Regions from separate parts of the Vibrio ishigakensis genome, predicted to be linked through region 3. Evidence: predicted binding sites of a transcription regulator. Region 3 holds the regulator's gene; each other region holds the start of a gene.

Evidence for each region. Region 3 encodes MetJ, which represses methionine synthesis genes. Its sites were predicted from a motif close to TTAGACNTNTANANGTCTAA; they were not measured.
Region 1: a site for MetJ is predicted at 6,135-6,154, ahead of metK (methionine adenosyltransferase). Genes of this name have one in related genera too.
Region 2: a site for MetJ is predicted at 4,590-4,609, ahead of metH (methionine synthase). Genes of this name have one in related genera too.
Region 4: a site for MetJ is predicted at 2,370-2,389, ahead of Pcarn_RS17290 (MetQ/NlpA family ABC transporter substrate-binding protein). Genes of this name have one in related genera too.

Annotation. Positions count from the first base shown of each region.
Region 1 covers NZ_AP024881.1:2,543,660-2,551,668, forward strand. Annotated here, with positions in the region: gene epd (erythrose-4-phosphate dehydrogenase) at 1-1,006, opposite strand, end outside; gene Pcarn_RS11640 (hypothetical protein) at 1,146-2,915, shown strand; gene Pcarn_RS11645 (glycosyltransferase family 2 protein) at 2,915-3,853, shown strand; gene tkt (transketolase) at 3,885-5,879, opposite strand; gene metK (methionine adenosyltransferase) at 6,227-7,381, shown strand; gene Pcarn_RS11660 (DUF2189 domain-containing protein) at 7,659-8,009, shown strand, end outside.
Region 2 covers NZ_AP024881.1:2,658,155-2,666,163, forward strand. Annotated here, with positions in the region: gene lysC (lysine-sensitive aspartokinase 3) at 1-808, shown strand, start outside; gene metH (methionine synthase) at 862-4,530, opposite strand; gene Pcarn_RS12225 (cation:proton antiporter) at 4,713-5,999, shown strand; gene metA (homoserine O-acetyltransferase MetA) at 6,030-6,971, opposite strand; gene Pcarn_RS12235 (hypothetical protein) at 7,069-7,611, opposite strand; tRNA gene Pcarn_RS12240 (tRNA-Asp) at 7,775-7,851, opposite strand; rRNA gene rrf (5S ribosomal RNA) at 7,913-8,009, opposite strand, start outside.
Region 3 covers NZ_AP024881.1:174,720-182,728, forward strand. Annotated here, with positions in the region: gene Pcarn_RS00825 (malic enzyme-like NAD(P)-binding protein) at 16-1,278, shown strand; gene metJ (met regulon transcriptional regulator MetJ) at 1,340-1,657, opposite strand; gene Pcarn_RS00835 (O-succinylhomoserine (thiol)-lyase) at 1,848-3,011, shown strand; gene Pcarn_RS00840 (bifunctional aspartate kinase/homoserine dehydrogenase II) at 3,015-5,414, shown strand; gene metF (methylenetetrahydrofolate reductase) at 5,580-6,473, shown strand; gene Pcarn_RS00850 (PadR family transcriptional regulator) at 6,561-7,091, opposite strand; gene ppc (phosphoenolpyruvate carboxylase) at 7,475-8,009, opposite strand, start outside.
Region 4 covers NZ_AP024882.1:756,236-764,244, reverse strand. Annotated here, with positions in the region: gene gcvP (aminomethyl-transferring glycine dehydrogenase) at 1-177, shown strand, start outside; gene Pcarn_RS17295 (hypothetical protein) at 481-1,452, shown strand; gene Pcarn_RS17290 (MetQ/NlpA family ABC transporter substrate-binding protein) at 1,536-2,339, opposite strand; gene def (peptide deformylase) at 2,578-3,120, shown strand; gene Pcarn_RS17280 (alpha/beta hydrolase) at 3,175-4,329, opposite strand; gene Pcarn_RS17275 (hypothetical protein) at 4,568-4,993, shown strand; gene Pcarn_RS17270 (zinc-dependent alcohol dehydrogenase family protein) at 5,177-6,163, shown strand; gene Pcarn_RS17265 (Lcl C-terminal domain-containing protein) at 6,197-7,480, opposite strand; gene Pcarn_RS17260 (DUF2799 domain-containing protein) at 7,830-8,009, shown strand, end outside.

The sequences.
Region 1 (8,009 bases), 600 kb from region 3:
CTAGAGCGGTGTCCAGCATACGGTTAGCAAAGCCCCATTCATTGTCACACCACACCAACATCTTAACCAGTTGGCCATCGCTAACACGAGTCTGAGAGCCATCTACAATGGCACTGTGAGAGTCGTGATTAAAGTCGATGGATACGAGCGGCGCTTCAGTATAGTCAACGATTGACTGTAATGTACACTGAGAGGCCTGCAGGAGTGTTTGATTTACGTCATTAACTTTCACTTTTGTATCTACAGTTACACTCAGGTCCATAGCTGTTACGTTAACAGTTGGCACTCGCACCGAAATCGCCTCAAATTTATTTTCAAACTTTGGAAAGATTCTTTCAATTCCCTTGTGCAGTTTAGTATCCACCGGAATGATTGACTGACTGGCACTTCGGGTTCTACGCAGATCTGAGTGATAGGCATCAATGACTTGCTGGTCGTTCATTGAGGAGTGAATGGTGGTAATAGTACCGTGCTGAATGCCAAAGGCTTCATCGAGAACCTTGATGATAGGAACGATACAGTTGGTGGTACAAGAGCCGTTGGATACTACCTTGTGCTCAGCTTTAAGGGTGTCATGGTTAACACCGTAGATGATAGTGTTGTCTAGATCCTGAGAGCCAGGGTGAGAGAAGAGCACCTTCTTAGCCCCGGCCTTGATATGTTGCTGTCCATCCGCTTGAGAGCCAAACACACCGGTACAGTCCAGAACAATATCCACATCTAGGTCGTGCCAAGGAAGCAGTTCAATATCGGCTAGGTGAAGGATACGAACCTCATCTTTGCTACCATCTTGATGGTGCACGTAAAGGTACTCTTGGGTATGAGAGACCTTCTTCTGAAAGCGACCATGACTAGTATCGTACTGAAGTAGATGCGCCATCGCATCCGGCTGCGCTAATTCGTTTACCGCAACCACTTGAATCTGAGAATGTTTACCGCTTTCGTACACGGCTCGTAGGACGTTTCGACCGATACGGCCAAAGCCATTAATCGCCACTCTTAGCATGGTGTTACTCCCTACCCTGCTTCTTGTCTTTTTATGTCACGGAAGTGTATCAGATCACAATTGGAGATCCATGTAGTAATCATAGTCGCTTGATTGCATTGACTAATTCGCCCATGCTAAAGAAAGCAAATGAACAAGGATGCTCAAAGTGCTACGAAGTTGGTTATGGACAAACCGCAAGGATCTCGGTTTTGTCGTTCTATTTTGGTTCGTTCTCTCAACAGCCTATCTAATTAAAGAATGGCCAAACGTGTCTACCCTGCAACTGGGCGACAACGACAACTACATGCGCTACGTGCAGTTTACTTCTTGGCTAGAAGTCGGTAATTGGTACCTTCAACCCATGCCGGACTTCAATCCTCAAGACGGTGTCCTCATCCACTGGTCACGCCTCCCAGATATCCCGTTAGCGGCAACTAGCCTTTTGTTTATGGAGTTTTTAGAACCCGCCACAGCTCATGCCATTGCGATGAGTGTGGTTCCTCTGTTCTATCTTTTGCTTCTGGCCATTTTGGGCTTTGCTTATTGCGACCATTATCTAGGGAAAGAACAGAGATTTGTCGCTACTCTATTTATCTTGCTCTCGCCATTAATTGGCAAATTTCTTCCAGGCTCTATCGACCACCATAACGTCCAACTCTTGTTCGTTGTGGCTTTCTTGCTCTTCTCGCCTATCACACAGCAGCAGTTTCAGGAACGATGGTGGGCATATTTACAAGGGCTAGTGCTCGCCCTATCTCTCTGGACAGGGTTAGAAAACTTCATCTTGTGGGTGCTTTATCTCGGTGTATATACACTACATGCGATCTGGTATGACTCTTCAAGAGTCTCTCACTTAAGGCGACTCTGCTTTACTGTGTTTGGTCTCGGTCTTGTTCTAATGTTGATAAACAGGCCCATATCAGAGTTTTTCTATCCAAGATATGACGCTATTTCTCTGCCATTTGTTCTGTGTTTTTTAGGTGGAGGTGCACTTCTCTTAATCTACGAAAAATGTCTTACTAAGGTGCTCAATCCGATAAAGCGAATCTTTTTTACAGCTTTAATCGCTTTACCTATCTTTGGCTCATTAGTGTTGCTGTACCCGGAGCTAATAAAAGGAGCCTACGCTGATTACCCAGCAATACTTCAAGAATTTTGGCTAAGTAACGTATCAGAAGCTCTTTCCATGTGGGATTGGATGCAAAAAGATGGCTTTTTCTCAGTGGAAAACTACTTTCTCTATTTTATCCCTGCAATTTGCTATCCATTAATAAAAAACAAGACGACGGCTATAAGCCTGCTTTATTCACTACTGATATTGAATCTAGTGATCGCCTTACTGTGGCAAATAAGAGCTATCAATCTATGTTTCATTCTAAGTGCCCCACTACAAGCCTATGTCATCTACCAATGGTTCAAGGAGCCAAAGCTCGAAGTTATTAAAGCATTTGCGCTAATCCTAGCTACGCCTTTAGTCACCATATTGTTATTAAGCTATATGCTACCCAAACCAGAAAGTGCTGAGAAAAATCAAACCAGCCTCCCCTCCTCATTACCTGAGCTGCTTTCAGAGTACAAGATCAGCGACACTGTCCTTATGACCGGAATAGAAACAGGGGCTAAAATCTTGGCTCTCAGTGACAACAAGATAGTAGCCGCGCCCTATCACAGGAATACTCATGGTAATAGCTTCATGATCTCAGGTTTCCTTGAAACCGATATGAATAGGGCTTTTAAATTACTCAAAAAACATCACGTAAGTTACATACTGATCAACAGAGACAATCAGTTAAGAGTAATTGAAAAAAACGCTAATGAGGGAGCCCTGATATTACGACTCAAGTCAGGTGACTTACCTATATGGGCAGAAAGAGTTAATACCCCGTCAAAGGATGACTACCAATTATTTAAAATCAAAGAGGTGTAATGATGGATTTGGACATTGCAGTTCTTCTTCCCTGTTACAACGAGCAAGGAGCAATAGGAGAGACTATTGCAAGCTTCCAGCAAGCCCTGCCGAGAGCAACCATATATGTATACGACAACAACTCTAGTGACCAAACCGCAGAAGAAGCAAGACAAGCTGGAGCTATTGTCAGATTTGAGCCTAGACAAGGTAAAGGGGAAGTGGTCAAGCGAATGTTCGCTGACATAGAAGCAGACGTTTACGTTATGGCTGATGGGGACAACACCTATGATGCGAGCATCTGTCCCGAGCTTATCGACACTCTCGTATCCGAGCGATTGGATATGATAGTAGGGACTCGCTCTCGAGAACTAAGCTCGTATCCGAAGGGACACGTACTTGGAAATAAAGTCTTTTCTAATCTGATAAATCGAGCATTCAACTCGAAGCTAGAAGACGTTTTTTCTGGCTACCGAATCATGAGCAATCGCTTTGTAAAGTCACTACCCATATTCAGCGACGGCTTTCAAATAGAGACCGAGCTAACCGTTCATGCCCTTCAGCACAAAATCCCTATCAAAGAAGTTCCTACAAAATACATCTCTCGTCCAGAAGGAACTGAAAGCAAACTAAAAACCTACCGAGATGGATTCAAAATACTTAACTTTATTATGTTCCTGCTCAGAGATGTAAGACCACTTTTCTTCTTTAGTTGTATCTCAGCAACATTAATCACCCTGTCTCTTTTCTTAGGCCTGCCTGTTATATTTGAGTTCTTCGAAACGGGCCTAGTCCCGAGATTCCCAACCGCAATCCTTGCAAGCTCCATCGCACTCATTGCGGTCATGTCCCTATTTAGTGGACTAATTCTAGATAACGTCAGCCGGGGACGAAAGGAGCGAAAGATGGTTACATACCTCAGAACGCCTTTCTTCGGACATAAAAAAAGCCAGCAGTAATCTGCTGGCTCTCATCTAGATATTTAGACGATTAAGCTAGAAGCTCTTTCGCTGTGTTTACTACGTTTTCAGTAGTAAAGCCAAACATCTTGAATAGTTCACCTGCTGGTGCAGACTCACCGAAGGTAGTCATGCCGATGATCTTGCCACCGAAGCCAACGTACTTGTACCAGTAGTCAGCGATGCCCGCTTCAACTGCGATGCGCTTAGTTACTGATGCAGGTAGAACCGCTTCACGGTATGCTTCATCTTGCTTGTCGAACACGTCAGTTGCAGGCATAGATACTACGCGTACAGCTTTGCCCTGTGCAGAAAGCTCAGCTTGCGCTGCTACTGCTAACTCAACCTCAGAACCGGTTGCAATGATGATCAGCTCAGGCGCACCTTCACAATCTTTGAGGATGTAACCACCCTTAGCGATGTTTGCTACTGTCTCTGCGTCACGCTCTTGCTGTGCAAGGTTTTGACGAGAGAAGATCAGAGATGTTGGACCATCTTTACGCTCGATAGCCAGTTTCCAAGCCACAGCAGACTCAACCTGGTCACATGGACGCCATGTGCTCATGTTTGGAGTTACACGCAGAGAAGCAAGTTGCTCTACAGGTTGGTGCGTTGGGCCATCTTCACCCAGACCGATTGAGTCGTGAGTGTAAACCTGAATATTCTGAACCTTCATCAGAGCCGCCATACGCATAGCATTACGCGCGTACTCCATGAACATTAGGAAGGTTGCACCGTAAGGTACGAAGCCGCCGTGCAGTGCGATACCGTTGATGATCGCCGTCATACCGAACTCACGCACACCGTAGTGGATGTAGTTGCCTGAGAAGTCTTGAGCTTCAAGAGACTTAGAGCCAGACCACATGGTTAGGTTTGATGGAGCAAGGTCAGCAGAGCCACCCATGAACTCAGGTAGCATCTTACCGAACGCTTCTAGCGCATTTTGAGATGCTTTACGTGATGCGATGTTCGCTGGGTTTGCTTGAAGGTCAGCGATGATTTCTGCAGTCTTCGCTTCCCACTCAGCAGGAAGGTCGCCGTTTACGCGACGCTTAAGCTCAGCCGCTTCTGCAGGGAATTCTTTTGAGTATGCTTCGAACTTGTCGTTCCAAGCTGCTTCTTTAGCTCTACCCGCTTCATTCGCATCCCACTCAGCGTAGATGTCAGCTGGGATTTCAAATGGTGCGTGCTCCCAACCTAGGAATTCACGTGCCGCTGCGATTTCAGCTTCACCTAGTGGTGCGCCGTGGCAGTCGTGAGAACCTGCTTTGTTTGGAGAACCAAAGCCGATGATGGTCTTAGTACAGATAAGAGTAGGACGTGGGTCCGCCTTAGCCGCCTCAATTGCTGCGTTGATAGCGTCAGCATCGTGACCGTCTACCGCTGGGATTACGTGCCAGCCGTACGCTTCAAAACGCTTAGGAGTATCGTCAGAGAACCAGCCTTCAACTTCACCGTCGATAGAGATGCCGTTGTCATCCCAGAATGCGATCAGCTTGCCTAGGCCTAGAGTACCCGCAAGTGAACACGCTTCGTGAGAGATACCTTCCATCAGACAGCCGTCACCCATGAATACATAAGTGAAGTGGTCAACGATGTCATGGCCTGGCTTGTTGAATTGAGCCGCCAGAGCTTTCTCAGCAATCGCCATACCTACAGCGTTTGTGATGCCTTGACCTAGAGGACCAGTGGTAGTCTCGATACCCGGTGCGTAGCCGTACTCTGGGTGACCAGGAGTCTTAGAGTGAAGCTGACGGAAGTTTTTCAGGTCATCGATAGATAGCTCGTAGCCTGATAGATGAAGCAGAGAGTAGATCAGCATAGAGCCGTGGCCGTTTGAAAGTACAAAACGGTCGCGGTCAGCCCACTCTGGGTTTGAAGGGTTGTGGTTCAAGTGACCACGCCATAATACTTCGGCAATATCAGCCATCCCCATTGGGGCGCCTGGGTGACCAGAGTTAGCTTTTTGTACACCATCCATGCTTAGAGCGCGGATTGCATTGGCTAGATCTTTACGGGAAGACATGTCTGCTCCTGAGTGCGTATGCAATTGATTAAATGATTCCTGACCTTAATGCCCAACTAGGACGAGCACTAAGCGCGACTATTGTCGCAGAGCATAATTATTACCGCAAACCCTTTCAAATATGCAAACGCAACTATTCAAACTTTGGTGTGCAACAAGTTTTAGCCAATTTACATAAACTAGCCCCATATCGCGCAATCGTTTGGCTAACTTTTATATACAAAAAAACTTGTATTTCACTCATTCAAAATTAGAATAGACGTCCAGAAGTAGAAACATCTACTAAATAATCATCAAAAAAGACGCTTTAAGCGTCTTTTCTTAACTACAGAATAAGGGAGCCCAGCATGGCTAAGCACCTGTTTACCTCTGAATCGGTTTCTGAGGGACATCCTGACAAAATTGCAGACCAAATCTCTGATGCGGTTTTAGACGCAATTCTTGAGCAAGACCCTAAAGCACGTGTTGCGTGTGAAACATACGTGAAGACCGGTATGGTAATGGTTGGTGGTGAAGTGACCACCTCTGCATGGGTTGATATCGAAGAGCTAACTCGTCAAACCGTTCGTGAAATTGGTTACGTTCACTCTGACATGGGCTTCGATGCTGACTCTTGTGCAGTACTAAACACCATTGGTAAGCAGTCTCCAGACATCAACCAAGGTGTTGATAAAGCTGACCCTAAAGATCAAGGCGCGGGCGACCAAGGCATCATGTTCGGTTACGCAACTAACGAAACCGACGTTCTTATGCCAGCTCCTATCACTTACTCTCACCGTCTAGTTGAGAAGCAAGCTGAAGTTCGTAAGAACGGCACCCTTCCATGGTTGCGCCCAGATGCAAAATCTCAGGTAACTTTCCAGTACGACCAAGGTAAGATCGTTGGTATCGATGCTGTAGTTCTTTCTACACAGCACTGTGACACCATCTCTACTCCAGACCTACGTGAAGCTGTGATGGAAACCATCATCAAGCCTGTACTTCCTTCTGAGTGGTTGAACAAAGAAACTAAGTTCTTCATCAACCCAACTGGCCGTTTCGTAATCGGTGGTCCTATGGGTGACTGTGGTCTTACAGGTCGTAAGATCATCGTTGATACCTACGGTGGCGCAGCTCGTCACGGTGGCGGTGCATTCTCTGGTAAAGATCCATCTAAAGTTGACCGTTCTGCGGCATACGCAGCTCGCTACGTTGCTAAAAACATCGTTGCGGCAGGCATGGCCGATCGTTGTGAAATCCAACTTTCTTACGCTATCGGTGTTGCTGATCCAACATCTATCATGGTTGAAACCTTCGGTACTGAGAAAGTGTCTCACGACATCATCATCGAAGCGGTACGTCAGCACTTCGACCTACGCCCTTACGGCCTACAAGAGATGCTAAACCTTCTTCAGCCTATCTATAAGAAGACGGCAGCATACGGTCACTTCGGTCGCGAAGAGTTCCCATGGGAAGCGACTGACAAAGCAGAAATGCTGAAAGAGTTCGCAGGCATTAAGTAATCGCCTCGACACCCTAATCTTGAAAAAACCTCAGCTTGCTGAGGTTTTTTTTTATACCTGTAGAAAACTAGCAAGCACAATTTCTGTGCAAAATTTGTATTTAGCACCATCAGCGACAATAGTTATACCTGAAGGAACTGTGAAGCCAATCAAGTTTTGTATAGCATCAGGAACGATGAAAAAATTTTTGGCTACAGTTTGCCGTCACCCTCGTATTAGAGAAGAGCGCTACTTCGAAGCAGGTGACGAGTTTACGGGACAAAAACAGGAGGATGTCATGCCTCGTACATTTAATGAAAACGACTTTCAGGATTCTGAGCGTATCAGCGACGGCGAATACGCTAAGACCATACCTTGTAACCAGATAAGCATCTCAGACCCATTCCAGTGGTTAGCCATGGGTCTCAACGATATGGTGCGTTCACCCATAATTAGCTTCTTTTATGGCTTCTGTTTTGCTGCCGCAGCAGCGGGCATTGTGGGCTTAATTAACCTTCAGGGTGTGCACTCTCACCTCGTGGTGTTGCCAGCACTAATCGTCTACATGCTAATAGGGCCGTTTCTGGCCTTGGGCTTATATGACGTAAGTTGGTCTAGAGAAAAAGGTAAACAACCAAACCTAGTACAC
Region 2 (8,009 bases), 490 kb from region 3:
CTTTATTGGCTCTGACCATAATAACCAAACCACAACCCTAGGTCGTGGTGGCAGTGACTACAGTGCCGCTTTGATTGCAGAAGCAGTGGATGCAAGTGGTCTAGAGATCTGGACAGACGTTCCAGGTATCTATACCACTGACCCTAGAATCGCGCCTCAAGCGAAACCAATCCAAGAGATCAGCTTTAGCGAAGCCTCGGAGATGGCAAACTATGGTGCCAAGATCCTGCACCCATCGACACTATTGCCAGCCCTTCGCCATAAGATACCTGTATTTGTAGGTTCGTCTAAAGAGCCAGAGCTTGGTGGTACTTGGGTAAAACAGCAAGTAGAAAGCGCACCTTTGTTCCGTGCAGTAACCCTGCGTGGCAATCAAACCATGGTGACTCTAAAAAGCCTTAGCATGTTCCATGCATATGGTTTCCTCGCTAAAGTGTTTGAGATCCTAGCTCGTCATCGCGTGTCGGTAGATTTGATCACAACCTCAGAGATCAGTGTCTCTCTGACCCTTGACCGTACTAACACTCAAGGTGGTTCACCTCAGCTTCCAGCAGAAGCTCAGCGAGAACTGGAAGAGCTTTGTTCTGTAGAGGTTGAGCACAACCTTAGCCTAATCGCCCTTATCGGTAACAACATGGGCCAGGCGAAAGGGACAGCGAAACACATCTTCGGCACCCTAGAAGACCACAACCTAAGAATGATCTGTTATGGTGCGAGTAACCATAACCTATGCTTCCTATTGCATGAGTCTTCGGCTCGCCATGCAGTGCAACAATTGCATCGTCAGCTGTTTGAAAACCAAGCATAAACAATACGTTAGATACTAAAAAGGGGCGATTATCGCCCCTTTTTTCTATTCAGCTAGCCGTTAATGTTTGGGCCTAACCATTTCTCAGCCTCAAGTCTATCCCAGCCCTTACGAGCGGCATAGTCATTCAACTGGTCTTCTTGGATCTGTGCAACGGCAAAGTAGCGACTATCTGGATGAGAAAAATACCAACCCGACACCGAAGCACCTGGCCACATTGCATAGCTAGAGGTCAAAGACATACCAATAGTCTCCTCCACATTCATAAGCTCCCAAAGCGGTCCTTTTTCTGTGTGCTCAGGACAAGCGGGATAACCCGGCGCTGGACGAATACCTTGGTACTTCTCACGAATTAGATCATCGTTATCCAATTGCTCATCAGGTGCATAACCCCAATGCTTAGTGCGTACCTCTTGGTGTAGATATTCAGCAAAGGCTTCTGCCAAACGATCTGCAACCGCCTGGATCATGATGGCGTTGTAATCATCGCCCTCAGCTTTATATTTATCCGCAAGCTCACGCTCACCAATACCACCGGTTACTGCAAAGGCACCGATCCAGTCAGCTTTACCTGAACTCTTAGGTGCAACGTAATCACTCAAACAGTAGTTAAAGCCTTTCGGTTTCTCTGTCTGTTGGCGAAGATGCTGTAGAGTCTTGATTACCTCAGTGCGAGACTCATCTGCATACACCTCGATATCGTCACCATTGCTGTTCGCTGGGAACAGTTGGCACATACCACTTGCCTTGATGATGCCATCCGCTTCTATCTTATCTAGGAACTCGTTTGCATCCTGATATAGGCGCTTGGCTTCTTCACCCACTTCTTCGTGCTCGAGAATAGCAGGGAATTTGCCCATCAAGCTCCAAGTCATGAAGAAAGGAGTCCAATCGATATACTTACGCAACACAGATACATCCATGTCCTTGATAACCACAGGCTCAAGCGTCTTAGGTTGAGGCGGCGTGTAGCCTTCCCAATCAATATCAACACGGTTAGCACGAGCTTTTTCAAGAGTCACAGGTTTGCTCTTCGGACGCTTACGTGCATGTTGTTCACGCACTCTCTCATAGTCTAGGTCTAGTTTTTCAACGAAAGCTGGCTTCAATTCATTCGATAACAGAGAGGTGCATACACCTACCGCGCGAGATGCGTTATTTACATACACCACAGGCTCGGAGTAGTTTTGTTCAATCTTAACTGCAGTGTGTGCCTTAGAGGTGGTAGCACCGCCGATCATCAATGGCAGATCAAACCCGAGACGTTCCATCTCTTTTGCCACATGCACCATCTCATCTAGAGAAGGGGTGATCAGGCCAGATAGACCAATGATGTCTACGTTTTCTTCCTTAGCGACTTTTAAGATCTTCTCGCAAGGAACCATTACTCCAAGGTCGATAATCTCGTAGTTATTACACTGAAGTACCACACCAACAATGTTCTTACCGATGTCATGAACATCACCCTTAACCGTTGCTAGGAGGATCTTGCCGTTAGACTGTCCCGCCTGTTTTTCTGCATTGATGTAAGGCTCTAGATACGCAACGGCTTGCTTCATTACACGCGCTGATTTTACTACCTGTGGAAGGAACATCTTACCTTCACCGAATAGATCACCAACCACGTTCATGCCGTCCATCAGTGGACCTTCGATAACCTCGAGTGGCTTGCTAGCATTGGCTCGAGCCTCTTCTGTGTCCTCGACGATAAACTCGGTAATACCTTTAACTAGCGCATGCTCAAGGCGTTTTTGTACTGGCCATGAACGCCACTCTTGAGCGGCTCCATCGTCTTGTGAACCAACGCTATTTTCACGGTACTCTTCTGCGAGCTCAAGCAGATTCTCCGTAGCATCTGGATGACGATTAAGCACCACATCCTCTACCGCAATGCGCAGTTTCTCTGGTACGTTGTCATACACCTCTAACTGACCGGCATTAACGATACCCATGTCCATACCGTTCTTGAAGCAGTGGTATAGGAATACCGCATGGATCGCTTCACGCACATAGTTATTACCGCGGAAGGAGAAAGATACGTTAGATACGCCACCTGAAACCATAGCATGTGGCAGGTCGCGTTTAATGTCTGCAACCGCTTCAATGAAATCTACTGCGTAGTTGTTGTGCTCATCGATACCCGTCGCTACCGCAAAGATATTCGGGTCAAAGATAACGTCCTCCGGTGGGAAGCCAACTTCGTTCACTAAGATGTTGTAGGCATTGGTACAGATCTCTATCTTGCGCTCACGAGTATCCGCCTGACCCACTTCATCAAAGGCCATTACGATAACTGCGGCACCATAGCGACGAATCAGCTTAGCCTGTTCAACAAACTTCTCTTTGCCCTCTTTTAGAGAGATAGAGTTAACTATGCCCTTGCCTTGGAGACACTTAAGACCTGCCTCGATAACCTCCCACTTGGAGGAGTCGACCATGATCGGCACCTTGGAGATCTCTGGCTCTGAGGCACACAGGTTTAGGAAACGAACCATACAGGCTTCCGCATCCAGCATGCCCTCATCCATATTGATATCGATGATCTGAGCACCATTCTCTACCTGCTGACGTGCAACCTCGAGAGCTTCTTCATAAAGCTCTTCTTTAATCAGGCGCTTGAAACGAGCTGAACCAGTTACGTTAGTACGCTCACCCACGTTTACAAATAGAGTCTCTTTTTCAATGGTTAGCGGCTCAAGACCAGACAGTCGGCAAGCTGTAACTAACTCAGGAAGAGAGCGAGGTGTAACACCTTCAACAGCTTCTGCCATGGCGCGGATATGCTCTGGCGTAGTACCACAACAGCCACCCACCAGGTTCAAGAAGCCAGATTCTGCCCACTCTTTAATGTGCTCAGCCATATCTGAAGGAGAAAGGTCATATTCACCAAAGGCGTTCGGTAGGCCCGCATTTGGATGCACAGAGACAAAGGTCTCTGAGATACGCGACATCTCTTCTACATAAGGACGTAGCTCGTCTGGACCAAGAGCACAGTTGAGGCCAAAAGAGATCGGCTGAACGTGACGAAGGGAGTTGTAGAAGGCTTCGGTTGTTTGACCTGAAAGGGTTCGACCTGAGGCATCAGTAATCGTGCCCGAGATCATCACAGGCAAAGAGTAGCCTAGCTCATCAAACACAGTCTCGACTGCAAAAGCACACGCCTTGGCGTTCAAGGTATCGAAAATGGTCTCAATAAGAATAAGGTCACTACCACCCTTAATAAGGGCATGAGTAGACTCTTTATACGCTTCAACTAATTGGTCAAAGGTAACGTTACGAAAACCTGGGTCATTTACGTCTGGAGAAATAGAACAGGTACGGTTTGTTGGACCAAGCACACCCGCAACATAGCGAGGCTTCTCTGGTGTCTTTGCGGTCCACTCATCAGCCACCTCACGAGCCAGTTTCGCCGCAGCAAAGTTGATCTCTTCACTGAGGTCTTCCATCTCATAGTCCGCCATCGCAATCGTGGTGGCGTTAAAGGTGTTGGTTTCTAAGATGTCCGCACCCGCTTCTAGGTATTGCGAGTGAATCTGTTTGATCAGTTGAGGCTGAGTCAGAACGAGTAGGTCGTTGTTGCCTTTTAGGTCGCAGTGCCAATCAGCAAAACGTCCTCCACGATAATCCGGTTCTTCTAGTTTCTCGTTTTGGATCATGGTGCCCATACCACCATCGATCAATAAAATACGTTGTTGTAACTGGGCCTCTAATTGGTCTCTCATACTGCTTCCTGCTCAGCTCAAATTATTCCGAAATTGCCCTCCATCCTATCACAGTCCTATTAGATTTCTAGACGTCTAAAACACTAGGTGTTGTTATTTTATCGTTAACGAAAACATAGTTTATTTGAATTACTCTGAAATATGTCTCAAAGTCTTGATGCGCATATTAAATGGAGAATTAAATGGAAGCCTACAATACGCTCTGCTTTCTGGCAGCCGGAGCGGTATTAATCGCCTTTATCAACAGTAAGATTGGTAAGATGCAAACCACCATAGCCATTACCGCTGGTGCAATGCTCTTATCTCTCGGCATCATCATCGCAGGTCAAATGGGTTGGTTTAAGCTATCTCATGTAGCCACAGAAACCATAGCTTCAATAGACTTTGAGAACTTCCTACTTAAAGGTATTTTGGGTTTCCTTCTATTTGCAGGTGGCCTTGGCATACACATAGACCACCTCAAAGATCAAAAATGGGAAATTACAGGACTGGCACTGGGTGCAACCATCTTCTCAACCTTCTTTATTGGCTTTGTCCTCTATTTCCTATGTTCACTAATAGGCATCAATCTTGACCTTATCTACTGTCTTCTATTTGGTGCCTTGATATCCCCTACCGACCCCATTGCAGTATTGGCGATCGTTAAGAAACTCAATGCCCCAAAACGTATCTCAACTCAAATCGAGGGGGAGTCGCTGTTTAACGATGGTTTTGGTCTGGTTATCTTTGTCACCATGTTCACAGTCGCCTTTGGCAGCGAAGCACCTACCGTAGGCAGTGTTACTTCACTATTCCTACACGAGGCAGTGGGCGGTATTCTGTATGGCTTCGTTCTAGGCTTGCTGTTCCACTTTCTGATCAGCTCTACCGATGATCATTCAATGGAGCTACTACTAACCCTAACCATACCAACCGCAGGTTACGTATTTGCCGAAGTGCTTGAAGTATCAGGACCACTAGCCATGGTGGTATCGGGCATCATGATAGGTAACTGGACCAGACAAAAAGGGTTCTCAAAAGAGAGTCATCAAAACCTCGACCACTTTTGGGAGCTGATTGATGAGTTCCTAAACGGTGTACTGTTCCTACTCATCGGTATGTCTATGCTGTTATTTGAATTCCATAAGGAAGACTGGGTGTTGATGGTATTAGCTGTGCCATTGGTACTGACAGCTCGTTTCTTGAGTGTAAGAGGCACCTATATAGGCTTTAACCGCTTTAGAAAGTACAACCCAATGTCAGTGAAGATCCTTACTTGGGGTGGCCTGCGAGGAGGTCTTGCCTTGGCAATGGCACTGTCTATCCCAACCGGCATTATGGTTATCCCAGAGAAGAACATAGACGTAAAAGAGCTCATCATGGTGATGACCTATTCGGTGGTGATGTTCTCTATCTTGATACAAGGGATGACTATCACCCCTATGATAGAAAAAGCTAAAACGCTCGAACCAGAGGAAGAAGAAAAATAGAAAAAGGCGTGCATATGGCACGCCTTCTTTTTATTCGTCGGTGGTAAAGTTCGCTTCAGAGAACTTATCCAAGTCATATGGAGTTTGTTGGTAAACGCAGTAGTTGAGCCAATTGCTAAACAGCAGATGCCCATGACTGCGCCAAGTAGCGCGAGGGGCTTTATCCGGATTATCTTCAGGATAGTAGTTCACAGGAACAGCAGGCTCCATACCCTCTCCAAGGTCACGCACATACTCCGTATGTAGGGTATGTGACTCGTACTCCGGATGACCCGTTACGAATACATTACGCTTATCTTTAGTCGAAGCTAGGTATACACCTGCAACATCCGAGGTCGCGAGGATATCTAGATCTGTATGTTCAGCTAAGTATTCCGGTGAGAAGTCCGCATAACGAGAATGAGGCGCTAGGAAGGTATCATCAAATCCACGCAAGATAGGATGATGCTGATCGTGAATCAGATGCTGATACACACCTGATAGTTTTTCCTTTCGAGTGCGTTTAGGCAAGTCATAGAGTAGCTTCAGACCTGCCTGAGCAGCCCAACAAACATAAAGTGTTGAAGTTACGTGTTCTTTTGCCCAGTTCATAATGGACTGCAGATGCTCCCAATAGATCACATCCTCAAACTGAACCAAACCTAATGGCGCACCTGTGATGATCAAGCCATCGAAGTTGCGCTGTTTTACTCCCTCAAATTGGCGATAAAAGGTATCAAGGTGTTCTGTTGGAGTGTTCTTACTTGGGCGGTTATCAATGCGTAGTAGCTCTACATCTACTTGAAGAGGACTATTAGAGAGAAGACGAAGGAACTGGGTTTCAGTCTCAATCTTCTTCGGCATTAGATTCAGTAGTAGGACTCTAAGCGGACGAATCTCTTGCGAAGACGCACGAGACTCAGACATCACAAAGATGTTCTCTCCGCGCAATACATCCGTCGCAGGTAATTGATCAGGGACTCGAATCGGCACAACTTTTCTCCTTTAAGCATCTAGACGTCCATACGTATATCCTGTCAGACTACTGCAATAGAATCATGATGTCGAGTACGATATTGAAATCTAACCTTCAATCCCGAGCCCATTGATATTCTGGGTTCTCTCCTAGCCGTTTAAAGTATTCTGGATGTAGTTGTTTAAACTGGTCTTTTTGCAGATCGGCAATGTTCCAATCAGAAAAGTCGATAACCAGTGTCTTACCGTTTATTTCAAGTTCTGTGTGGCTTAAGTGCCTCAGAATTCTGCTGTACCTCAGCTGCTCCTGCTTGTCACAACTAAAGGTTACTGTTTGACTGTCAGACTTATTGATCTTTAACTGTCCACTAGCATCAGCCGCACAGCTACTATAGTCGGTCAATTGAAGGACTAGCTTGTTATCCATGGTTGTATAGACAGACACCTCTATAGACTGCATTGGATAAAGCTTACGAAGAAGAAGCTGATGGGTATTCCGAGTTCTAGCAATCTGCACACCACTATCTACAAATGGCAAAGTCAGCCACTCCCAGTCGTAACCACTGTCTTTATATGCCAATAGCCCAAACACACTACCAAACAGCGTGAATAGGTATATAGACAGAATACAGAGGAATAAGATCAGTAGCTTTTTCATCATCGTAGCAATTAGAGACTTTAAATAAAGATACCACTGTTCAGCAGAATGTTAGGGATAAAGAATTGAGATTGAGGATCTGGGGGCTATCAGCTATCAGCAGAATTATAAAAGCCTCAGACGTAAAAAAGCCCTAGTCTTTCGACTAGGGCTTCTCTATTAGTGGCGGAGTGGACGGGACTCGAACCCGCGACCCCCGGCGTGACAGGCCGGTATTCTAACCAACTGAACTACCACTCCGCACCAATTTGTTATCAATTCAAAGTCTTACTCGCGTTGCTTTGAGTCGATGTAATTTAAAGCCTGGCGATGTCCTACTCTCACATGGGGAAGCCCCACACTACCATCGGCGCTATTGCGTTTCACTTCTGAGTTCGGCATGGAATCAGGTGGGTCCA
Region 3 (8,009 bases):
AAGGACTTCCCCTCCATGACAGATGAACACTCGGCCAATGACTTTCGTCAGCAAGCCCTCGACTACCATGAATTCCCTCGCCCAGGCAAAATTGGTGTAGAACTGACTACTCCGGCTGACTCGGTAAAAGATTTATCTCTGGCTTACAGCCCAGGCGTGGCTGAGCCAGTGCGTGAAATCGCGCAGAATGTGGATAACGTCTACAAGTACACAGCCAAGGGCAATATGGTAGCGGTTATCTCAAACGGTACGGCGATTCTTGGTTTGGGTAACCTGGGGCCTATGGCTTCAAAACCTGTTATGGAAGGTAAGGCTCTACTGTTTAAGCGCTTTGCAGGCCTAGATTCTATCGATATCGAGGTTAAGCACCGCACCATCGATGAGTTTGTCGATACGGTTGCAGCTATCGCAGATACCTTTGGTGGTATTAATCTTGAAGATATCAAGGCGCCAGACTGCTTTGAGATCGAGAGCCGTCTGATTGAACGCTGTGACGTGCCTGTATTCCACGATGACCAACATGGTACAGCTATCGTAACTGCTGCAGGTATGCTGAATGCTATCGAACTGCAGGGCAAACAGCTTTGTGACTCAACCATCGTATGTCTTGGCGCAGGTGCTGCGGCTGTGGCATGTATGGAGCTTTTGATTAAGTGCGGCGCACAGCGTGAGAAGATCTACATGCTTGACCGTAAGGGTGTGATTCACACTCGTCGTGAAGACCTAAACGAATACAAGCAGCTGTTTGCGAACAATACCGATAAACGCACTCTAGAAGATGTTATCGAGGGGGCTGACCTCTTCTTGGGTGTATCGGGACCAAATCTACTTTCTCCTGAGGCGCTTGCGCTTATGGGTGATAAGCCGGTGGTATTTGCGTGTTCAAACCCAGATCCAGAGATCAAGCCTGAGCTTGCTCACGAGGTTCGTAGTGACCTTATTATGGGTACAGGTCGTTCTGACTATCCAAACCAGGTGAACAACGTAATCTGTTTCCCATTCATCTTCCGCGGTGCGCTGGATGTGCGTGCAAGCGAGATCAACATTGAGATGAAGCTTGCAGCAGTTGAGGCGATTCGCCAGTTAGCCAAAGAGCCTGTACCACAAGCGGTATTGGATGCGGCAGGTGTTGATGCCCTAGAGTTTGGTTCTGGCTATATCATTCCTAAGCCAATGGACCCACGCCTGTTGCCACGCGTTGCAACCGCAGTTGCTAAAGCGGCGATAGAATCTGGTGTGGCTCGTATCGAGCTACCAGAAGGCTATATGCAAGGCTAAGCCATTATTGATACCAACAAAAACGCCCTCAATTATGAGGGCGTTTTTTTATTTGTTCGATTTAATCGTCGAAGGTCTCTAGTTCGATACCTAGGTCAGCCATGATCTCCTTGGCTTCAGTTGGGATCTCGTCTGGACGGTCTTTTCTCAGGTCTTCATCGGTTGGAAGAGGTTGACCGGTATAGGCGTGCAAGAAGGCTTCACACAGTAGTTCACTGTTGGTTGCGTGACGCAAGTTGTTGATTTGGCGTCGTGTTCTTTCGTCGGTCAAAATCTTAAGCACTTTAAGAGGGATAGATACAGTGATCTTCTTTACTTGGGTGCTTTTCTTGCCATGTTCTGCATACGGGCTGATGTATTCGCCGTTCCAATCTGCCATTGAAAACCTTCATTACCATTTAAGGGATTTAATAACCCTAATTTTAGCGATGTTTACTGCTACAAGTAAAGGCATTTAGACGTCTAGATGTGTTGATGTCTACGCAAGGAGAGGGTAATCTATAAACAGATTAAGGTATTTGTGATTGGTATCAAACTTGACCACTCATTGTCAAAGGAAGGCCACAAAAATGAGCAGTAAACATAAATCATCCACGATAGCGGTTCGTACCGGTATCGAGTCAGACACTCAGCACCACGCTGTTGTGCCACCTATCTATCTTTCTACTAACTACGGCTTCCCTTCATTTGGTGACGTGCCTAAGTATGATTACACCCGCTCTGGTAACCCAAACCGCGGTCTTTTGGAAACAGCGCTGTTTGAGCTTGAGTCTGGTAAGGGCGCAGTTGTGACTAACTGCGGTACCTCAGCACTAAACCTGTGGGTATCGGCTTTCCTTGGTCCTGATGACCTGATTATCGCGCCGCACGATTGCTACGGTGGTACCTATCGCTTGTTCAACACTCGCGCTCGTAAGGGTGACTTCAAGGTTGAGTTTGTAGACCAATCGAACGAAGAAGCGTTTGCTGAAGCACTAGCTAAAAACCCAAAGCTTATCCTGCTTGAGACTCCATCTAACCCTTTGGTTCGCGTGGTAGATATCGCTAAGGTGTGTGCTCAAGCAAAAGAAGTGGGAGCGTTGGTGGGTGTGGACAATACCTTTTTGACACCGATATTCCAAAAGCCTCTAGAGCTCGGTGCTGACTTCGTTATCCACTCCACTACGAAGTACATCAATGGTCACTCGGATGTGATCGGTGGCGTGGTGATCACCAAGAGTGAAGAACATGCAGAAGAGCTGGCTTGGTGGGGCAACTGTATCGGTGCAACCGGTACGCCATTTGATAGTTATATGACGTTGCGCGGCATTCGCACCCTAGGCGCACGTATGCGCGTGCACGAAGAGAGCTCGCAGCAGATCCTGCAGTTTCTTCAGACCCAATCTCGCGTTAAGACCATCTATCACCCAAGCCTTCCTGAACATCCTGGTCATGAGATTGCTAAGCGTCAGCAGAGTGGTTTCGGTAGCATGCTGAGCTTTGAATTCAATGGTTCGATGGAAGAGCTGAAGACCTTTGTTAGCGGTCTGAAGCTATTCTCGCTTGCTGAGTCTTTGGGTGGTGTGGAGAGCCTTATCTGTCACCCAGCCACTATGACTCATAGAGCTATGGGTGAAGAGGCACTGGCAGAAGCAGGTGTTTCTCATTTCTTGTTGCGCCTGTCTGTAGGCCTTGAAGATTCAGAAGATTTGATTGCTGACCTACAACAAGCACTAGAACTAGTAGGGGCATAAGCAATGACACAGTTACATAAGTTTGGTGGCAGTAGCCTAGCGAATGCAGAGTGCTTTCGTCGCGTTGCCACCATTTTAAAAGAGCACTCTGACAGCCACGATCTAGTGGTGGTTTCAGCTGCAGGTTCTACCACAAACAACTTACTTAAATGGCTGGGTGCGTTAGAGAAAGATGGTCGCGTGGCACATGAGATCTTGCTCGAGCTGCGTGCCTATCAGAACCAACTTATTGAAGACCTGCTTCCACAAGAAAAGGCTGAGCCACTTCAAGAGAAGCTCAATGGTGAGTTGGCAGAGCTGGGTGCTGCACTAACTCCACTATCTGAGGTGGAGAAAGCCGCGGTATTGGGGCACGGTGAGGTTTGGTCTTCACGCCTTCTAGCAGCACTTCTCAATCACCAAGATATGGAATCGGTAGCTCTCGACTCGCGCGACTTCCTGCGCGCTGAGATGGGTACACAGCCTGAGATTGACCGTGGTCTGTCTTGGCCTCTGATTAAGGCTGTGCTTGCTCAGCATCCACATTGTCGTAAGGTAATCACAGGCTTTATGGCACAGAATTCACAGGGCCAAACTGTACTTCTTGGTCGTAACGGCTCCGACTACTCAGCAACCATTATTGGTGCCTTAGCTGAAGCGAATAAGGTGACTATCTGGAGTGATGTGGCAGGCGTATATAGCGCAGACCCACGTGTGGTTTCTGATGCATGTCTGCTTCCTCTTCTTCGTTTGGATGAGGCTAACGAGTTGGCTCGTCTAGCGGCTCCTGTTCTGCACAGCCGCACCTTACAGCCGGTAGCGCAAAGTGCAATGGACCTTGAGCTGCGTTGTAGTCATCAACCAGAATTTGGTTCTACACGTATCGAACGTGTATTGGCATCGGGCCGTGGTGCCAAGATCGTGACCTCGCTAGATGATGTAAATCTGATTGAGTTAACCGTTGCTCATTCACACGACTTTGAAGCGCTTGAGCCACAAGTACTGAGCGTGTTGAACAAGGCGCAACTAGCACCGCTTGCTTACGAGTCTCAGCTAGACAATCGTTGTATTCGCCTTGCCTATACAGGTGAGTTATTGCCGGGTGTTATTGCATGCATCGAGGGTTCATCCCTTGAAGTGGGTCTAGAAGTAAAATCGGGTTATTCCTTGGTGGCGGCGGTAGGCGCTGGAGTTACTAATAATGCTAACCACTGTTATGGCTTCTATCAGCAACTAAAGAACACGCCAGTTGAGTTTATGTTCGAGTCGGAGACCGAGCTAAGTTTGATTGCAGTGCTAAAACAGGCTGAGGTACCTCTGCTTCTGGAGTCTATCCATACTCAGCTGTTCCAAGCGCAAAAGCGCGTCGGTCTCATCCTATGTGGTAAGGGTAATATAGGTTCAAACTGGGTCGAGCTATTCGCTGAGCAAAAAGACGAGCTGGAGAAGCGTCATAGTATGAGCTTCGATCTCATCTCTGTGGTTTCGAGCGATCGCTATTGGTTTGATGAAAACGGCATCGACGCCAAGACGGTAAACAACCGTTTCCGCGACGAAGCCATTGCTATCGAAGAAGACTGGCTGGTTCAGGTAAGCAAACAGACTACCTACGATGAGCTGGTGGTATTGGATGTGACTGCAAGCCAAGAGGTATCAGACCGCTATCTTGAATTTGCTGAGCACGGCATGCATCTGATCTCTGCTAACAAGCTGGCAGGTTCGGCAAAGAGTGAGTTCTATCATCAGGTTCAGGACCTGTTCTCTAAAACCGGTCGCCACTGGCTATACAATGCAACTGTGGGTGCAGGCCTTCCTGTAAACCATACGGTGCGTGACCTTAGAGAGAGTGGTGATGACATCGTAGCCCTTGCCGGGATCTTCTCTGGCACGCTTTCTTGGCTATTCCAGCAATACGATGGTGCGGTGCCATTCAGCGAGTTGGTAGACCTAGCTTGGCAGCAGGGCTTAACTGAACCTGACCCTCGCTCTGACCTAGATGGTACGGATGTAATGCGCAAGCTAGTAATTCTAGCGCGTGAATCTGGTCTAGATATCGAGCCTGAGAATGTGAAGGTAGAGTCTCTGGTTCCTGAGACCTTGCTTGGTCTGCATGTGGATGACTTCTTCTCGCAGGCGCATCTTCTGAATGAGATTCTTCAAGAGCGTCTAGAGAAGGCTCAATCGCAAGGTAAGGTGCTTCGCTATGTGGCGCGTTTGACTAAAGAGGGCGAAGCCACTGTAGGCGTTGAGGCTCTTGAGGAGCACCATGCACTGGCGAACCTGCTTCCGTGTGACAACATCTTTGCTATCGAGAGCAAGTGGTACAAAGACAACCCGCTAGTTATCCGCGGTCCGGGTGCGGGACGAGAGGTGACGGCTGGTGCGCTCCAGTCAGACCTGAACAGACTTTCTGGTCTTCTATAAGCATAACGCCACCGAATAAGGTGGCGTTTTTGTAATCAAAAAAACAAACAAAATTTGCTCGATTTTTTTGTTGACAAGGCTCGCATAAATCCACATTATTTAGACATATAGACGTCTAAACGTATTTTAAATTGATCACGCGTTGATTCTAAGGGAGAAAGAAGTATGGGATATACGCACGCCAGTCACATTGATGCACTGAATCAGAACATTGCAGAGCTCTCTGACAACATCAATGTCTCATTCGAATTTTTCCCGCCGAGCAGTGAAAAGATGGAAGAGACGCTATGGAATTCAGTTCATCGTCTGAAAACACTTCAGCCTAAGTTTGTATCGGTAACCTATGGTGCCAACTCAGGTGAGCGTGACCGTACTCACTCCATCATAAAAGAGATCAAGAGCCAGACAGGCCTAGTTGCGGCACCGCACCTGACCTGTATCGATGCCTCTCGTGATGAGCTTATCAATATTGCCGATGACTACTGGAACAATGGTATCAAGAGTATCGTAGCCCTACGTGGTGATATTCCACCGGGTGGCGGTAAGCCTGATATGTATGCTTCTGACTTGGTAGAGCTTCTGAAAGCCCGCCATGACTTCGATATCTCTGTGGCAGCCTTCCCTGAGGTTCACCCAGAAGCGAAAAGTGCTCAATCCGATCTGCTTAACCTAAAGCGTAAGGTAGATGCGGGCGCTAACCGTGCTATCACTCAGTTCTTCTTTGATGTAGAGAGCTATCTAAGATTCCGTGACCGCAGTGTTGCTGCAGGTATCGATGTAGAGATCGTTCCGGGTATCCTGCCTGTATCCAACTTCAAGCAGGCATCGCGCTTTGCGGCTATGAACAACGTTAAGGTTCCTGGCTGGATGTCTCAGCAGTTTGAAGGTCTAGATGATGATCCAACAACTCGTCAGTTAGTAGGTGCAAGCCAGGCTATCGACATGGTGCGTATCCTAAGTCGTGAGGGAGTGAAGGACTTCCACTTCTATACCCTAAACCGCGCCGAGATGACCTATGCACTGTGCCATACCCTCGGTGTGAGACCACAAACCGCATAACTAAGAGAGGACGCCTTGAGCGTCCTTTTTTACAGATAAACAAAAGGACCTACTAGAGGTCCTTTTTGCTAACTTGAATAGTGAGGATTAAGCGATTTCGCTCAGTACTTCCTCAGCCCATTCATTCCAAGCTTGGCGAGTAAGAAGGTTACGACGCAGTGCTAAGCGTTCGATCTTCTCTCTTTGATTGAGTAGACGTACATCAGAGTAGTGTGAGTTCTCAATTTCTTGATAGAACTGCACCAGTTTACGTGAGTCACTAAGAGCCAGTTGCAGTTGATCTGAGAAGCCCTCTGAAGGCTGCACTTCACATGCATATAGCTTAGCTGCAAACTCATCGCGCACCGCAGGGTGTGCAATAGGTTGATCGAACCAGCTTGCTAGCGCTTCGCGACCTTTCTCGGTAATCGAATAGATCTTCTTATCCGGCTTGCCCGATTGAGGTTGCAGTTCACAGGTAACCATATCATTGGCTGCTAGTTTGTTTAACTCGCGGTAAACCTGCTGATGACTCGCTTTCCAGAAATAGCCAATGCTATAGGAAAACTCTTTAGTAATGTCGTACCCAGTTGCATCGCGTGTGCTCAGTACGGTTAAGATAACGTATGGTAATGACATGTTTTTCGTCCAAAATTACAGCAATTAAAAAACAACACACCAATCAGCCTCGGTTATGTGTCACGTGAGGTCTGTTTAAGAAAAGTGCGTAGCCATTCAAGTGATCCTTGAATGCATGTATTACCTTTTAAGCCTTTCTCACCTGAGAAGAATATTGTTTTATTATGTTTGAGCCCTTATTGCACAACGAGTTGCAAAGCTCATGAGGGAGTGTACTCCTGATCGTGCGCGATTAGATTATCGCAAAATAAGTATGACAAAAACGAGTTTCAGTAAGTTCGTTTCATATATTTGGTGAATGCCACGCAGCTTTGATATTTATAAATACAAACAAAAACCCCAGCCTAGGCTGGGGTTTGGAAATATCGAAGTGTGATTAAGGATTAACCTGTGTTTCGCATACCTGCTGCGATACCAGCGATGGTCATCATCATAGCCTCTTCGAGCTCTGGGTTGTCTTCTTCTGTTTGGCGAGTACGTTTCAGAAGTTCAACCTGAAGCATGTTGAGTGGCTCAACATAGATGTTGCGAAGACGAATGGACTCTAGGCCCCAAGGGTCGCTCTGCATTAGGTTTTCGTTGTTTTCGACCTTAAGTACCGCTTCGATGTCTTTCACCATCTGCGCACGTAGATTATCACCCAAGCGCCACAGTGATGGGTCGGTAAGCTTCTGATCGTACAGCTTAGAGATCTCGCTGCTGCACTTATAGAACACCATCTCTAGCATACCTAGGCGTGTTGAGAAGAATGGCCATTCGCGACACATCTCTTCCAGAAGCTTCTGATGGCCTTGGTCGATAGAGTATTGGATTGCTTCACCAGCACCTAGCCATGCAGGGAGTACTAAGCGGTTCTGGCTCCAAGAGAAGATCCATGGGATAGCACGTAAGCTTTCCACACCACCTTTCGGATTACGC
Region 4 (8,009 bases), on a different replicon from region 3:
GTTGATCTTGCAAACAGTGAGTGGGATCGTCCATACCCACGCGAGCTAGGCGCATTCCCGTCTAAGTCTCAACGCATCTGGAAATACTGGCCAACCGTAAACCGCGTAGACAACGTGTACGGTGACCGTAACCTGATCTGCTCTTGCCCGAGCATTGACGAGTACGTGGAAGAGTAATTTTTACTCATAAATTGATATCAGAACGGGTTCCAGTTGGAGCCCGTTTTTTTTCGCCTCAAAAATCACACCCTCTCCTCTATCCCATTCGCGCGCGATTTAAAGCTAATACATTGATTTTGCAATACTAATCTAGATGAAATGGAACGCGCCTCTTAGTTTGCCTTGAAGCAAATATGTCATTTTCATTAAAAGCACTTCATCCAGCAAAAATCCGCCACCTAACACAAGCCATTAACATTTTCATGACATTTAAATAACCACATCAAGCATAAATATGCACTCCAATAAAGGAGGATAAAAATGAAAAAACTAATACTTACCACCCTAATTTTTGCCACTTCTGCTTCATCTAGTGCAAATAATGTCGATAAAAGCGCCATTCAAGAAAACAATAAAAATTCACCTAACACCCAACATATATACATGATGACGTACTCGAGTGAAGAGGAGTACAACCACCTGAGTGTGCTAGACCTTGAATCTAAACAGGTGAGCAAGGTTGCGGATACTAACGGCGGTTCAGCTATAGAAGTTGTTGGAGATACAGTATATGTATCGGCTAGCTCAACAGCGGCACAAGGCATATGGACGGTGAAAACTGATGGCACGGAAGAAGCACTGTTTAACTATGTTCCAATGGCAGGAAGGCTCCCAATAGCAGTAGACCGCAATCAAAACGAGGTTTACGTGGGAAGCAGCGTCAATGACTCGGTGCTTAAGATGTTTTTTGGCAATGGCGATGACAGTTACCCGCAAGAGGGAGAAGATTACGAGTTTATCCTAGACCCCATTGCAGAGGGTTGTATGGCGGGGTGTGAACCAGGGGCTATGTTTGTGGATGAAGAAAATCATAGGTTTTATCTCGCATATGGCTTTGGTGATGATGCAAAGATCATCAGTTCAACCTTAGGAAGTTCATCCGAGATTGATCGAGTAGAGGAGGTTACAACCGCCGATGGCTTCTTTAACGATACAGAAGACTCTATCAAACACATGGAAGTAGATCCGAAAAGTAAGAACATTTACTTCTCAAACAATAGATTCATCTACAAAGCAAAAATCTCTGGAAATCAGGTCAAGATTAAGACACTTCGAACCGCTCCTGAAGAGGTCGTAGATGGCATATTGGGTATGACCGTCGACTTTGCGGACAAAAAGATCTATTGGTCAGAAGACTACAACATCTATTCCTCAAACCTAGAGGGTAAAAATGTTCAGTTAATTTTAGAGCACGACATGTTGGCGTTGGATTTCTCTATCGCCACCAGGTAGCTATACAATCCAGCTCTGCTTCAATAACAAAGGCGAGCTAGGAAGCTCGCCTTAATTTATTTCTTCACTCGACCGATACTAAATCAATTTGCTGCTTCAATCGTACCCTTAAAGGTGCTAGCCAAGAAGTCATTGATTGCTTTGGAGTGATAGATAGACATGATCTGCTCATAGACCTCTTTGTCTTTATCCGCATCACGTGAGGCCACCACCATTACCGCTAGAGGAGCATCCTTTGACTCTAGGTAAATACCCTGCTCTTTAGGGTTTAGTCCAGACGACATCACGTAGTTCATAGTGATTGCCGCTGCATCTACATCGTCTAGCGTGCGTGGCAGTTGAGCTGCATCTACTTCTACAATCTTAATGTTCTTTGGGTTAGCAACGATATCGCCCAAGGTAGCACTGTAGCCAGCATTCTCTTTTAAGGTAATCAAACCTGCTTCTTCAAGTAGTAGCAATCCACGGCCGCCGTTAGTTGGGTCGTTTGGAATCGCGATTCGAGCATTTTCTGGGATAGACTCAAGGTTGTCGTATTTGTTTGAGTAAACGCCCATACGCATCAAGATAGAGCGACCAATAGAGACTAGGTGGCTGCTATGGGCATCGTTATAGTTATCCAGAAACGGCTGATGCTGATAGCTATTTAGATCGATGCTCCCGTCGGCAAGCGCTGCATTCGGGGTGATGTAGTCTGAGAATTCGACCACTTCGATGTTGATGCCCTGCTTTTCAGCCTCTTTCGCTACCGCTTCAACAACCTGTGCATGCGGGCCTACGGTGGCACCTATTTTAATAACGGACTCGTCTTGTTTTCCGCATCCGGTCAAGCCAAATGCAAGTGCTGATGCCAACAAAGGTAGTGTGATTTTTTTAGTGAGTTTCATATTAATTCCATTTAAACGAGAAATGACACAGTAGATGTCTAGACATCCATAATATATTTTCATATCCTCGGGTCAATAGGCGTTCGTTAATATGCGTTCAATTACTCCGTTTTTATACTTATCAATAAGTTATACCTTATATCAAACACACAATCCCTCTGCTTCAACTCAGTGGGTTAATGGTTTGGGCAAGGTGTGATAGAAAGGGTATTAGCAGGTTCGACAAGCAAGGTATCTCATGGAAACAACAAATAAACCCGACATCGCTCAGCTAGGGCACCCTGTTTTAAGACAACGAGCGCAGGTGGTCGATGAAATTTTAGGGAACGACTGCCAAGCGTTAATTTCCGAGATGATCGACACGGTTGAGCAAGCAAGCGGTGTAGGTATCGCTGCTCCGCAGATCTATAAGAGTTTGCGCATTTTCATCATGTCTTCCAAACCAAATCCGCGCTATCCGGATGCACCGCTGATGCCAATTACTGCCATCATTAATCCAGAGATTATCCACGCAAGCTCTGAAATGGAAAAAGGTTGGGAAGGGTGCTTGAGCGTTCCGAGTATGCGGGGTTTTGTCCCAAGGCATAAGACGATATATGTGCGTTACCATGACCAGCAAGGACAGGTTCAAGAGACGGAATTTAACGGATTTCTAGCTCGCATCTTCCAACACGAACTCGACCACTTAGATGGACTGACTTTTATCGACCGCTTGGAATCAACTAAAGATTTGATCAGCGAGAGTGAGTGGTATCAGCAGTTTGCACCGCAAGCTAATTAAATAACTCAATAACAAAGCGCGATACCAAAGGTACGCGCTTTTTTAAACTTACAATTAGCTTTCAGTTACAGTCGCAAGGCTTTGTGTCAGCTCTTGATAGTAAGGATTCCACGTCAATCTTGCGTGCACCTTGCCCTCTTCTTCGTAGCCCCAAGCTGACCACCAAACATCACCACCCTGCTCGCAGAATGTGGTCGACTCTTTATCCATGCTGTTCAAACACATTCTGTACTCGCCGTTTTTCCCGTAATAATCGTTAGAAGGGGCAAATAGTGGGCTCATATGAGAACCAGTACTGATCTGCATAGAATCTATCTTCATGCTTAATGAAGTAGCGCTCGGCAACGCGACTTCAGATTCACCGTACCAAAGCAATTGGTTATTCGGATGGGTAAATCGCTCTTCATACATGGTCTTGACGGCAATAGGATCGACCACACTGTCTGCTTCACTTAAAGCGATCAAAGTCGGAACCGTTACTTGTTTCTCCTTTAATAAGCTTCGCAGTTTGCTAGCACTCTCTGAGTATGCAATCGCGCCATTGAGGGGAGCCGAACTATAGCGAGCCGCGTTATCCTCTTCAGTGTTGTAGCCATCGATAAAGAGTGCCGCGATAGGCGCGAGTTTTTCCATGAATGGAGCCTTGGATTGGAAGCCAGGAGAAAACAGCACCAATCCTTCTACATCCCCTTGCTCTAGGGCATTGATAGTCACTAGGTTACCGCCAGTAGAGAAGCCGCCCAACCATACCTCATCGTATTCTTGCTTCAGCAGATTCGCATAATGGTCGACCATAGTTTGCCAGTCTTGATAGCTAGGCAGCATCAAATCTGAAGGCTTACTACCGTGCCCTGGCAGCAGAACGGCTTGAACGTAGAAGCCTTGTTGCTGAAGTGTTTTACCTATATCCGAGAAACTGTATGGCGAATCACCCAAACCATGCACCAGCAAGATAGCCTTATTTGTCTCGCTCTCAGGCTTTAGCTCAAACGGCATATTCATAGCGATCTCTTTGTCATGCTCATCACTCATATAACCGCGGTTTTCCACCAGCCACTGCTCTGTCTCTGCGAGATACTCAGAATAGGTTGGCTGAATATAATCGTAATACTCATCCGACTGATTCAAGGCCGTAGACGGTGTTGAGCTACAACCCACTAAAGCCAGAGTTAATACTGAGAAGAGTGCTATATAAGTACGTAGACGCATCAGTTTTGCCCGCTATCAAGAAAGTGCCGGCACATAGTAAATAGATACGCCAAAGGAGTCAGTGCACAAAAATGCATAACTTGTATACAAAACTACGAAGCCTGTTTGTTCGTACTTTTGTATACAGAATGGAAATTTGGGTGGCTCAGGAGCATTTTCGGTGTCGTACAAAAAGTAGGCACGCAATATGCAAATCAAAATTCGAGCACGCAATTTCACAAGGAAGGAAGTTATGTATATGTCAGAACGTGTCGTATGGACAGAGCTAGACACCGTGCTTCGCCTAGCTAAAGATGAACCCCATTATCAGGCGGCTATGTCTGTGTATCGCAACATAGAGCCTCACATCGATGAACTGCTGCAGATCAAGCTAAACGCTGATGACGTCTATCGTCGCTACCAACAGACCCATGAATGTAACAAAGGAGAGGTGGCACTCACCCAGCTATCTTTGAGCGCCCGCGCAGAGGTATTCGCCATTGAATCTCACCTACAAAGCGCTTTGGACGAGATAGCGAAAATGACCAACAATGAAGACCGCCAATTTGATGCAACCTTCGATAATTTCCGTGCATTCGCAATCAGAGAGGCAAATCGATATAGGAAGGAAATCGACTACTATCACGCCATGTGTCTTGAGCAGCAGACCTTACTCTACTATTGAGAACCGATAATTATAGATATGAGAATCATTTTGCGAGTTTGGTTCTCATGTCTATCCTCTCACCCTATCTCCTGTACCTCTTCCCGTTTTCTGCACGATTTCAGCCCATCTTTATTTGTAGACTGAGAAATCCATTTCTACAGTTAGGAAGCATCTCGATAACCAATAAGGATTAGAAGCGCTATGAAAGCTATGGTTGTAAAAGAATTTGGCGGCAGTGATGCCTTCGTACTGGATGATATTCCCAAGCCCGAGGTCTCTGCGGGCAACGTTCTAGTCAAGATAGTCGCCACCAGCGTAAACACTGTCGATATGATGATCCGCGAAATGGGTCCTGGCCTTCCTTTCTCCCCTCCAGCTCCTGCCGTTCTAGGTATGGACTTCGCAGGCGTTGTTGAGGCCGTTGGTGATGGTGTTAATGATTATCAGGTTGGTGATGAAGTGTACGGCTGTGCAGGCGGTTTAGGAGATCTACAGGGTACGCTAGCCGAATATATGGTGGCAGATGCAAGGCTAATTGCTCGCAAACCAAAGAACCTATCCATGCAACAAGCAGCAGCAATCCCATTGGTAGGCATTACCGCCTATGAAGGTCTTGATAGAGCCGGACTGAGGCCCGGCCACAAGATACTGATTCATGGCGGCGCAGGTGGCGTGGGGCATATTGCCATCCAATTGGCGAAACACTTTGGCGCTGATGTTTATGCCACTGGCAGTTCAGACAAACAGATCAAACTGATTGAAGAGCTAGGTGCTATAGGTATCAATTACAACACCGAAAGCGTTGCCGATTATGTTGAGAAATATACTGGTGGAATTGGTTTTGACGTGGTTTATGATTCGGTCGGCGGCGCAAACCTGCCAAATTCCATCGAAGCCACAAAGCTGAACGGCCAGATAGCGACAACCGTCTCTCTACTGGAACTCGATCTTTCAATGGTGCACCTAAAAGGGCTATCGCTACACGTAGTGTTTATGCTGATACCTATGATCCACAACGTTAACCGAGAGCAACATTCGGGCATCCTGAAAGCCATGTCACACATAGCGGAAGAGGGTTTTCTTACCCCAATTGTCGACCCTCAGGTGTTCCCGCTCGAGGAAGTGGGCAAGGCGCACGACCACCTAGCGAGTCGAACGGCTATCGGTAAGGTGATAGTGGAAATCTAATCTAGAAAAGGGGCATCAAGCCCCTTTGTTGTATTAGCGATTAGCAAAACTCTGTGAGGGTCTTTGCGTAGTAGCCGGTTGTTTAACAAATTCAGCCTCACCACCACTCACACAACGCACCATATTATCGATACGGATAGCATCTCCCTGCGGTCCTCGGCCTGTAGGGTAGCGACTCGCGTCTCCAGTCTTGGGGTCACTACGCTGGGCTCCTGCACCATGAACATCAATCCACTCATTCTTCATATAACCCATGGAACGCCCAAACGAGACATAAGCCGCTGCTTTTCCACCTCTCATGCTTTGATGTGTGGTGCTACTCCAGTAGTTTGCATAATCCTTCTGCTTGGCCTCGTTAGCAATCTTAGTCGTCTCAAATATCGGGTCTATGGCAGGGGAACTAGATGAGGCTGGAGAGCGGGTATAATCCACGATAGATTGCAGCTCTTTGACGTTAGGCAGTCGCCAGTTGTCTGTCCCCGCAAGATTTAGGTTCTCACAGTAGGCAAGAGCAGAAGGAAAGTCCATCTGCTGCTGACTATCACCCTTTTGCCAAGTTAAGCCAGTTGCTTTATCTAAGATGGTCTCATTCTTGTTATCTACAAACTGATTCTGGCCATACTCAGGGTTTCCACGCACCGCCAATACATAGAAGGTCTTTTCCCCTCCCCTCGGATGCCAAAGGCCATAGCCTTTGATTCGACCATCAATGAAGTTAACCCCGAATGCAGTTTCATCGCGCTTCATGGTCAAAGAAACGTATTTGGTAGAGGAGACAAACTGTCCATCAATCAAGCGCTCGCCAGAGCTAACATCGCCAGCGTTTATATCGAAGTAGCGACTATCGATAAAGGGAACCAAGTCGAGCTTGGCGCTTTTATTTCGGATGCCACTTGGGTCTTGGCCATCAAACAAAATCAGAGAATTGAGCTCTTTAATACTTGGCAATCGCCAATCATCAAACCCTGCAGTATGCAGAGATTCAACATACTTCATCGCCTGTTCGTATGTCATTTTATCTTTGGCATCGATTTTTCCATCACCGTTGGTATCTGTGGTTTGTGTCCACATCAGGCCAGTGACCTCATCAGAGACCGTGTCGTTGCCGTTGTTAGTGTAGCTAGGTTGATTACCCTGATACTGAGCATCCTGCCCGAAGGTATCTTGCCCCGCGCTAGGACATGACTTCATCGCACCACTCGAAGAAAAACACTGGTTTTGATTGGTGTCCACGATTGGATAATTGAGTGTATTTGCGGAAGCAACACCAGCAAAAAACAGCGAGCAGAGCGTAAACGAAATAGATGAGCCTTTCATAATGACCTCTTTTTGATTCGACTCATTTAGTTTACTCAAACCAAGGTCAAGAAAGGTTGTGCAAGGTAAAGCTATGTAAACAGGGTGAGAAAAACTGTTACTTAGATTACCTAGAGGCTCTAAACATAGCTGAGTATTCCCTGACCACTAAAACACAGTCCAGCTATTAATCTACTGATTCTTAAACACTTTCACGCACTGATTTGCATAGCTTCACAATATAGCATCCAAATACGGTATCTTTTTTCCCGATATCTCCACGTCAAACCGTGATTTTAACGTGATAGGGTCATTCCAAAATTTAGCCTGCTTGGATGGAAGTAGGTAACTACAGTTTTAGGAATACTCAATGTCACTTATTTCGAATCTTGAGCGTGGGGGCTCAATCTCAAAATACGCCAAACACGGCCTATTACTTGGTCTAGTTGTCACTACTATGGCAGGTTGTGCCAGCATGTCTCCCGAAGAGTGCAAAGCCGCTAACTGGCATCAGGTTGGATATCAAGATGGTCAGCAGGGTGAGAACCCT